2 regions of the Pantoea sp. C1E2 genome follow, and region 2 is predicted to be linked to the other one. Evidence: predicted binding sites of a transcription regulator. Region 2 holds the regulator's gene; the other holds the start of a gene.
The links. The regulator LexA, encoded in region 2, represses DNA repair genes until DNA is damaged. The targets are predictions, from matches to a motif close to TNCTGTATGTACATACAGNA.
Positions count from the first base shown of each region.

Region 1: metR (HTH-type transcriptional regulator MetR) is a predicted target of LexA. The motif match lies at 1,692-1,711, and genes of this name have one in related genera.

Region 1 is NZ_JBSZHT010000002.1:477,428-481,618, reverse strand. It holds gene metE (5-methyltetrahydropteroyltriglutamate--homocysteine S-methyltransferase) at 1-1,529, opposite strand, end outside; gene metR (HTH-type transcriptional regulator MetR) at 1,744-2,676, shown strand; gene ACXI0A_RS02455 (YehS family protein) at 2,769-3,251, shown strand; gene ACXI0A_RS02450 (carboxylate/amino acid/amine transporter) at 3,614-4,191, opposite strand, start outside.
Region 2 is NZ_JBSZHT010000002.1:619,463-623,653, forward strand. It holds gene plsB (glycerol-3-phosphate 1-O-acyltransferase PlsB) at 1-1,099, opposite strand, end outside; gene ACXI0A_RS03075 (diacylglycerol kinase) at 1,226-1,594, shown strand; gene lexA (transcriptional repressor LexA) at 1,700-2,314, shown strand; gene dinF (MATE family efflux transporter DinF) at 2,441-3,763, shown strand; gene ACXI0A_RS03090 (CsbD family protein) at 3,927-4,139, shown strand.

The DNA of each region.
Region 1 (4,191 bases), 140 kb from region 2:
ACCCAGCCATTTTGCGTAAACACAAAGCCATCGAGGTTTTCGCCGAAGTATTCCACCATGTCGTTACGCTCTGCTTCGCCGTGTACCAGCACATCCAGCCCAAGACGTTCCTGTTCAGTAATCGCCTGTTTGATGTGCTCCGCAATGCCGGTGCGATAGTGGCCGCCATCGATATTGCCTTTTTTGAAGTCGAGTCGCAGGCCGCGAATTTCGGTGGTTTGCGGGAATGAACCGATGGTGGTGGTCGGCCAGGCAGGCAAATTAAAGCGATGGCGCTGCGCTTTGGCACGTTCGGGATAGAGGCTGGCGCGCTCAACGTCTTTGGCCTGAATGCTCGCCAGACGTGTGCCCACTGCTGCATTGTGCACGCGAGCAGAGTGCGCACGGGCTCGAATCGGTGCACTCCACTCTGTCAGCGATGCTGCATTGTTATTATTGAGCGCCTTGCTCAGCAGCGACAGTTCAGCACACTTCTGTAAAGCAAAGGCGAACCAGCTTTTTACTTCCGCATCGAGCCGGGTTTCAACGCTAAGATCGATCGGGCTGTGCAGCAGTGAGCAGGAGGATCCAATCCACAGATTTTTACGCTGGCCCACCAGCGGTTGCAGGCGCTCAAACCAGCGGCTGAGATCGGCACGCCAGACGTTACGGCCGTTGATCACGCCTAATGAGAGCAGCCAGTCGGTGGGGATCTGTTGGTGGATAGACTGGATGTCATCTTTGCCATGCACCAGGTCAACGTGCAGGCCTTGAACGGGCAGCGTCTTAATCACATCGAGGTTTTGACCGATGCCGTCAAAGTAAGTGGTCAGCAGCAGTTGCACGCCACCTTGTAATGCAGCGTAAGTGGGCTTGAACGCATCACGCCACGCCTGTGGCAGTTCAAGCACCAGCGCGGGTTCATCAATTTGCACCCATTCGATGCCGCGCTTTTTCAGCTCTGCCAGCACTTGCTGGTAGACCGGCAGAATGTCTTTCAGCAGTGATAGACGGTCAAACGGTTCACCTTTGACTTTACCCAACCACAGGTAGGTCACTGGCCCCAGTAGCACCGGTTTGATCTGGTGACCCAGTGCCAGCGCTTCGTCCACTTCGTCGAGCAGCTGCGTCCAGCAGAGCGAGAACTGCTGGCCCTGCGTGAATTCCGGCACCATGTAGTGATAGTTGGTGTTGAACCATTTGGTCATCTCCGCGGCAGCAGCAGGTTCACCGCTGGGCGCACGGCCGCGTCCCAGACGGAACAGCGTATCGAGATCGACTGAGCCATCCTTGTTCTGATGGCGCGCCGGCACATTCCCGAGCATCAGGCTGGTGGTCAGCACATGATCGTACCAGGCGAAATCGCCCACCGGCAGCAGATCCACACCTGCCTCTTTCTGCTGTTGCCAGTGACGGGCACGCAGTTCGCGACCCACGGCCAGTAGCGCTTCCTGTGAGGAGTTACCTGCCCAGTAGCTTTCCTGTGCTTTCTTCAGTTCACGACGCAGACCAACACGAGGGAAACCGAGCGTATGGTTCAGAATGGTCATTTATTAATCTCCAGATATTCTTAACGGTACAAGCCCGTTTACGTTCATCCAGCGAGGGAATTGCCGTGCGCTGAACGCCTGAACTGGACGAAAGTAAAATGGCTGTGGCGCCTGATTGAGATGTTTAGCCGTCCAGATGTTTACACCGCCATAATCTGCGGGTACTGTATGTTCCTCAAGCGCAATTTGTTCAATCTCGATGTGAAGGACTCTCATGATCGAACTCAAACACCTGAGAACGCTGCAGGCGTTGCAGAATACCGGCTCGTTAGCCGCTGCCGCTGCTCAGCTTCATCAGACACAATCGGCGTTATCTCATCAGTTCAGCGATCTGGAACAGCGGCTGGGCTTTCGCCTGTTTGTGCGCAAGAGCCAGCCGTTGCGGTTTACGCCGCAGGGGGAAATCATGCTGCAGTTGGCCGAGCAGATTTTGCCGCAGATCCAGCAGGCGTTGCAGGCGTGCCATGAGCCGCATCAGACCACGCTGCGCATTGCGATTGAGTGTCACAGCTGCATTCAATGGCTGACGCCGGCACTGAATAATTTCCGCCAGAGCTGGCCACAAGTGGTGGTCGATTTTAAATCGGGGGTGACTTTTGATCCTCAGCCCGCCTTGCAGCAGGGTGAACTGGATGTGGTGCTGACCTCCGATATTCTGCCACGCAGCGGTTTGTTCTATACGCCGATGTTTGATTATGAGGTGCGACTGGTGTTGGCTCCGGACCATCCACTGGCGAAACTGGAGCATATTTCGCCGGAAGATTTAGCCGATGAGGTGTTAATGATTTATCCGGTGCAGCGTCAGCGTCTGGATATCTGGCGTCATTTCCTGCAGCCGGCGGGAGTGAGCCCGGCATTGAAGAATGTAGATAATACGCTGTTATTGATTCAGATGGTGTCGGCACAAATGGGCATCGCCGCATTACCGCATTGGGTGGTGGAGAGTTTTGAAAAGCAGGGCCTGGTGGTGACCAAGACGTTGGGCTCTGGCTTGTGGAGCCGCCTGTATGCGGCGGTTCGCGATGGCGAGCAGCGTCAGCCGGTGCTGGAAGCTTTTGTGCGCTTCGCCCGTCAACACGCCTGTGACCATCTGCCGTTTGTGCGTGATGCGGCGCGTCCAGGTTCACTTCAGTCGGTTTCTTCATGATCTCACGGGCGGCTTGTGTCGCCCGTGCTGTTATCCCTGCCCTGCCTGCTCTATAATGCGCCGCCTCAATCCGCGACCAAGAGAGTTTCACCATGACGAGTAACGATGTTCTGCGCAGCGTGCGCTATATGCTTGATTTGAGCGATAGCAAAGTGGTGGAGATTTTTGCCTTAGCGGGCAGTGAAGTGCCGCTGGAGGATGTTCAGGCGTGGATGAAAAAGGATGAGGATGCGGCGTTCCGTAAATTGCCGGACGTGCTGATGGGCTATTTCCTTAACGGTTTAATTTTCTTCCGTCGCGGTAAAAGTGAAGATGCGCCAGCGCCGTCAGTCGAACGTCGTATGAATAACAATATCTTCATTAAGAAGCTGCGTATCGCGTTTGCGTTGAAGACCACGGATATTCCGGTGGTGCTGGAGAAGGCAAACTTTAAGGTTTCACAGGCTGAGGTTGGTGCGATTTTCCGCAATCCAGATCATAAGAACTACCGCGAGTGCGGCGACCAGATTCTGCGTAACTTTTTGAAGGGATTGACGATGATTCATCGTCCTGCGGCGCCCGCGAAAAAGCCCTGATGGCTTCGTGTTAGTGCTCAGTCGCGAAAGGGCTGATTACTACGTGTTAGTGCTCAGTCAGGAAAGGGCTGATTGCTATGTGTTAGTGCTCAGTCAGGGATAGCGTGGCAGATCGCAAAGGAAACCCACATCCCTGTGGGTCAGCCTCGCCCTCCATGGCTCGGATGCTTTGCTCCTCTGCCACGCTATCCCTTCCCTTAGGCTTTAGGTGTCGCTTTGATATCAGGTCAGATACCGGCCGCTCCGATCACGAAGGAATCTCACTTCCCTGTGGATTTGCCTGTCTCTTCCCTCTGGCTTAGGTGCTGCTTTTTCGAAGCTAGAGCAAAGCAACGAGCTTGTTAGCAATTCAGCTCGGCCATTTAGGCATCGCTTTTAGCGACATGCCCTACTACCCAACGCTTGTGCACGTAAAGTGAAGCGAAAATGACAATCGCCCCGGCAATAAAGCTCGGCCAGTGCGGTTTTTCCTGCCAGATCGCCAGGTTCACCAGTAAGCCCGCCGGTACGTGCATGTTGTTCATGATGCCCAACGTACCCGCATCGACCTGCGTGGCACCGTAGTTCCACATAAAGTAGCCCAGTCCCGAAGCCGCTACGCCCAGCCACACCAGAATGCCCCATTGCAGGTTTGTGGTCGGCAGCTTGTTCGGATTACCCCACAGGCTCCAGGCAATGATGGCAATGATCACCGCGCCTAAATAGAACCACGAGAATGCCGTGTGTTGCGGCATCGGGCGGGTTTCCTGCAAACGCTTGTAACCGACCATACCAATGGCGAAGCAGATGTTAGCCGCCTGAACCAGCAGTAAACCGAACCAGAAGTGATCGCTGACTTTGTCATAGCGAATGATGGCCGCACCGGCTACCGCCAACAGCGCGCTGAAAGCATAGCCGATTCGCAGTCGACGTCTGCTGAGCAAATCGTAGATCAGCGTGA
Region 2 (4,191 bases):
ATACCGTGGAATAGAGCTTATTGCCCTTGAAGGTACGACGGATAAAGAAAGCGCCCAGGCGACGGAAAATCGGACCCGCTGGCCAGAAGTTCAGGTTAATGCCCGCTGCGATATGAGGCGGAACCAAACCCTGATGGTAGAGCACGTAAGAGAGCAGCAAATAGTCCATGTGACTGCGATGGCAGGGCACATACACAATCTCGTGGCCATCTTGCGCCAGCTGACGCACGCGCTCGCCACCATTGACGTTGATGCCCTGATAGAGACGGCTCCACAGCCAGCCCATGACGCGGTCGGTCACGCGGATGGCTTCATACGAGAAGTTAGCCGCGACTTCTTCCATCATCTCAACGGCGTTCTGCTGGGCCTTCTCGTGCGAGATTTTTTTGCTGCGCGCTTCATCTTCAACCGCTTTTTCAATCGCTTTGGATTGCAGCAGCTTGTTGAACAGATCCTGACGCGCAGGCAGACGTGGGCCTACAGCAGCCAGGCGCTGACGCGCAAAATGAATGCGTGCCACGCGTGCCAGCTTTTGGGCAATCGACTTATCGGTACCGTGCTCCGTGGCCATCTGGCGCAGGGAAACGGTCGGCGAGAAGCGCACAAAGCTGTCACGTCCGTGCCACAGAATGGCGAAGAATTTCTCTATGCCATTAAGGATGCGCAGATGCGGCGTGTCTTCACCCTGAATTTCGCGTCCTGGCGCACGACCAAACATCACCGCAACCGGTAACATTTGTACGTCGAGATCAGGATTACTGCGGTGCAGATCGAGATAGTCGTGGAATAGCTTCACGGACTCAGGATTTGCTACGAAATAGGGGAATACGCGCGGGCCATCGTGAATAAACACATGACGTGGCAGCAGAGTGCCATCGATCTCCAGCGGGGCCAGCGGATCGGGCAGATCATGGTTGAGACACTGCGCCCGTAATGTGAGCAGGTCAGCCTTTGAATCGTAAGGCAAAACATACATCACTGGACGAGTCGGATCGATCCCATGTTCAGAGACAGGATCGGTCGGAATGACCTTACTCTTTACTAAAAAAGAGAGTGGTAAATTCAATAGTTTGTAATAAAGTTTACGCCAACCTGACATAGACAACTTAAAGCCTCTTGTTAGCAAAGCGCGGCAAGCATACCAGAAAGTAAATCGAAGATCTGTGGCTGCACCATCTCATACAGCCCACTCATTGACGCCAAATCACCTCAAGGGTTCCACAGCATGGCAAATAACGTCACCGGTATTCAAAGAATAGTGAATGCAGCCGGTTATTCCTGGCAGGGCCTGCGTGCCGCCTGGCAACATGAAGCCGCATTTCGCCAGGAAGCCATTGCTGCACTGGTGGCCATTGTGGTGGCCTGCTGGCTGGATGTCGATGTGATTTCCCGAGTGCTGATGATTGGCTCCGTGGTGTTGGTGATCATCGTTGAAATCCTGAATAGCGCCATTGAAGCGGTAGTCGATCGCATTGGGCAAGAGCGCCATCCCTTAGCGGGACGAGCAAAAGATATGGGCTCAGCGGCGGTATTGCTGGCTATATTACTGGCTCTGTTTGTCTGGATCGCGCTGCTCTGGTCGCATTTGCGATAGGTATTCCAGAATCTTCAAACCGCTGATTTTTCCCTCTGTTTTGGTTTTCATTTCGCCAATACCTGTATATACTCACAGCGACTGTATAAACAACCAGGGGGCGGGATGAAAGCGTTAACAGCAAGGCAGCAGCAGGTCTATGATCTGATTCGCGACCATATTAACCAGACCGGCATGCCGCCAACGCGTGCGGAAATTGCTGCGCAACTGGGTTTTCGCTCGCCCAATGCGGCGGAAGAACACCTGAAAGCATTGGCGCGTAAAGGCGTCATTGAGATTGTCTCAGGTGCATCACGTGGTATCCGCCTGCTGATGGAAGAAGAAGTCTCCGAAGGGCTGCCGCTGATCGGCCGCGTGGCTGCCGGTGAACCGTTGCTAGCTCAGGAACACATCGAAGCGCACTATCAGGTTGATGCCAATCTGTTCAAGCCTACTGCCGATTTTCTGCTGCGCGTCAGTGGTATGTCGATGAAAGACATCGGGATTATGGATGGCGACTTACTCGCTGTGCATAAAACGCAGGAAGTCCGTAATGGCCAGGTTGTGGTGGCGCGCATTGATGACGAAGTCACCGTCAAGCGCTGGAAAAAGCAGGGTGCCATTGTGCATCTGCTGCCTGAAAACACCGATTTTCAGCCGATTGTGGTCGATACCCGTGAGCAAGCGCTGACCGTTGAAGGTCTGGCTGTGGGCATCGTGCGTAACGGCGAATGGCTCTAACCTCTCGTTGAATTCCCCCGCTGCGGTTGGTCGCTGTGCTGACCGCAGTCTGATACATTGATTTTCCTCTTCAGGCTGATTGCCGGTTAATGGTCCAATTGACCAGCGCAACAATGGAACGGGCGAATGCGGCTGTTTTCCTCTTCAGATAAAGCATTGTGGCGGCTGGCGCTGCCGATGATCCTCTCCAATATTACCGTTCCGCTACTCGGTGTCGTCGATACGGCAGTGATTGGTCATCTCGATAGTCCCATTTATCTCGGCGGCGTGGCGGTGGGTGCGACAGCGACCAGTTTCATCTTTATGTTGCTGCTGTTTCTGCGTATGAGCACCACCGGTTTGACCGCACAGGCATTTGGTGCGAACGATAAAACCGCACTGGCGCGTGCGTTGACGCAACCGCTGTTAATAGCCCTGGTGGCGGGCGTGCTGTTTGTATTGCTACGTACCCCCTTTAGTTTTGTCGCGGCCTCGTTAATGGGCGGCAGCCCAGAGGTGCAGCATCAGGCACAAATCTTTATCAACATCCGCTGGCTTAGCGCACCGGCAACGTTAGCCAATCTGGTGATATTAGGCTGGTTGCTCGGCGTGCAGTATGCGCGTGCACCAATGGTACTGCTGATTGTCGGCAATCTGGTGAATATCCTGCTCGACCTCCTGTTTGTACTTAAGCTGCACTGGGGCGTTGCGGGTGCAGCGGCAGCGACTGCTGTGGCGGAATATGTCACGCTGGGCGTGGGGTTGTGGATGGTGGTGCGCGTGCTCAAGCTGCGCGGTATCTCTTTCAGTCTGCTAAAACAGAGCTGGCGTGGTGATGCAGCACGGCTGTTTCGCCTCAATCGCGACATCATGTTGCGCTCGCTGATGGTGCAAATCTGCTTCGCGTCCCTCACCCTGCTTGGGGCTCGTTTGGGGCCTGATATTGTCGCTGTAAATGCGGTATTGCTGATGTTCCTCACTTTCACGGCCTACGCGTTGGATGGTTTTGCCTATGCCGTAGAGGCCTGCTCGGGCGAAGCTGTGGGAGCGAGAGATCGCAGTCGCTTGTTATTGATTTGGCATGCCGCCTGTCGGCAGGCCGGTATCGTTGCCCTGGCGTTTGCAGCGATCTATGCGCTAACCGGCCCCCAAATTGTGGCGTTGCTCACCTCGCTTGAATCACTGCGTGAGATGGCCGATCGCTATCTGGCATGGCAAGTGATTCTGCCGTTGGTCGGAGTCTGGTGCTATCTGCTGGATGGTATGTTTATCGGCGCCACGCGCGGGCGTGAAATGCGTAACAGCATGGTGATAGCCGCTATAGGTTATGGACTGGCGCTGCTGACACTCCCCTGGCTCGGTAATCACGGTTTATGGCTGGCGGTAGCGGTATTCCTCACTCTGCGGGGCGTGACGCTATGGTGGGTGTGGCGCCGTCACTGGCGGCATGACACCTGGTTTGGTGCTTAAATAAGCGAAGCGTAACCTACAGATTAATCTGTATTTTTTGCGCAATCCCAACTGGCTACTATAATTATCTCAAACGGCGCAATTGAGTAGCGCGTTGTGTGGGTGATTACCCTATTTCTTAGGGGATCATCACATCTCACTCAGGATGATGTGGAGGATTATTATGAACAAAGACGAAGCGAGCGGTAACTGGAAGCAGTTCAAAGGGAAAATGAAAGAGAAGTGGGGCAAGCTGACGGATGATGATATGACTGTCATCGAAGGTAAACGCGATCAGCTTGTTGGTAAAATTCAGGAACGCTACGGCTATGCGAAAGACCAGGCTGAAAGCGAAGTGAAAGACTGGGAAAGTCACAATAAAGACTACCGCTGGTAGCTTTTAGTGAATTAAGGAAGATGCTCCTACCCCGCCGATCACCCGTCGGCAC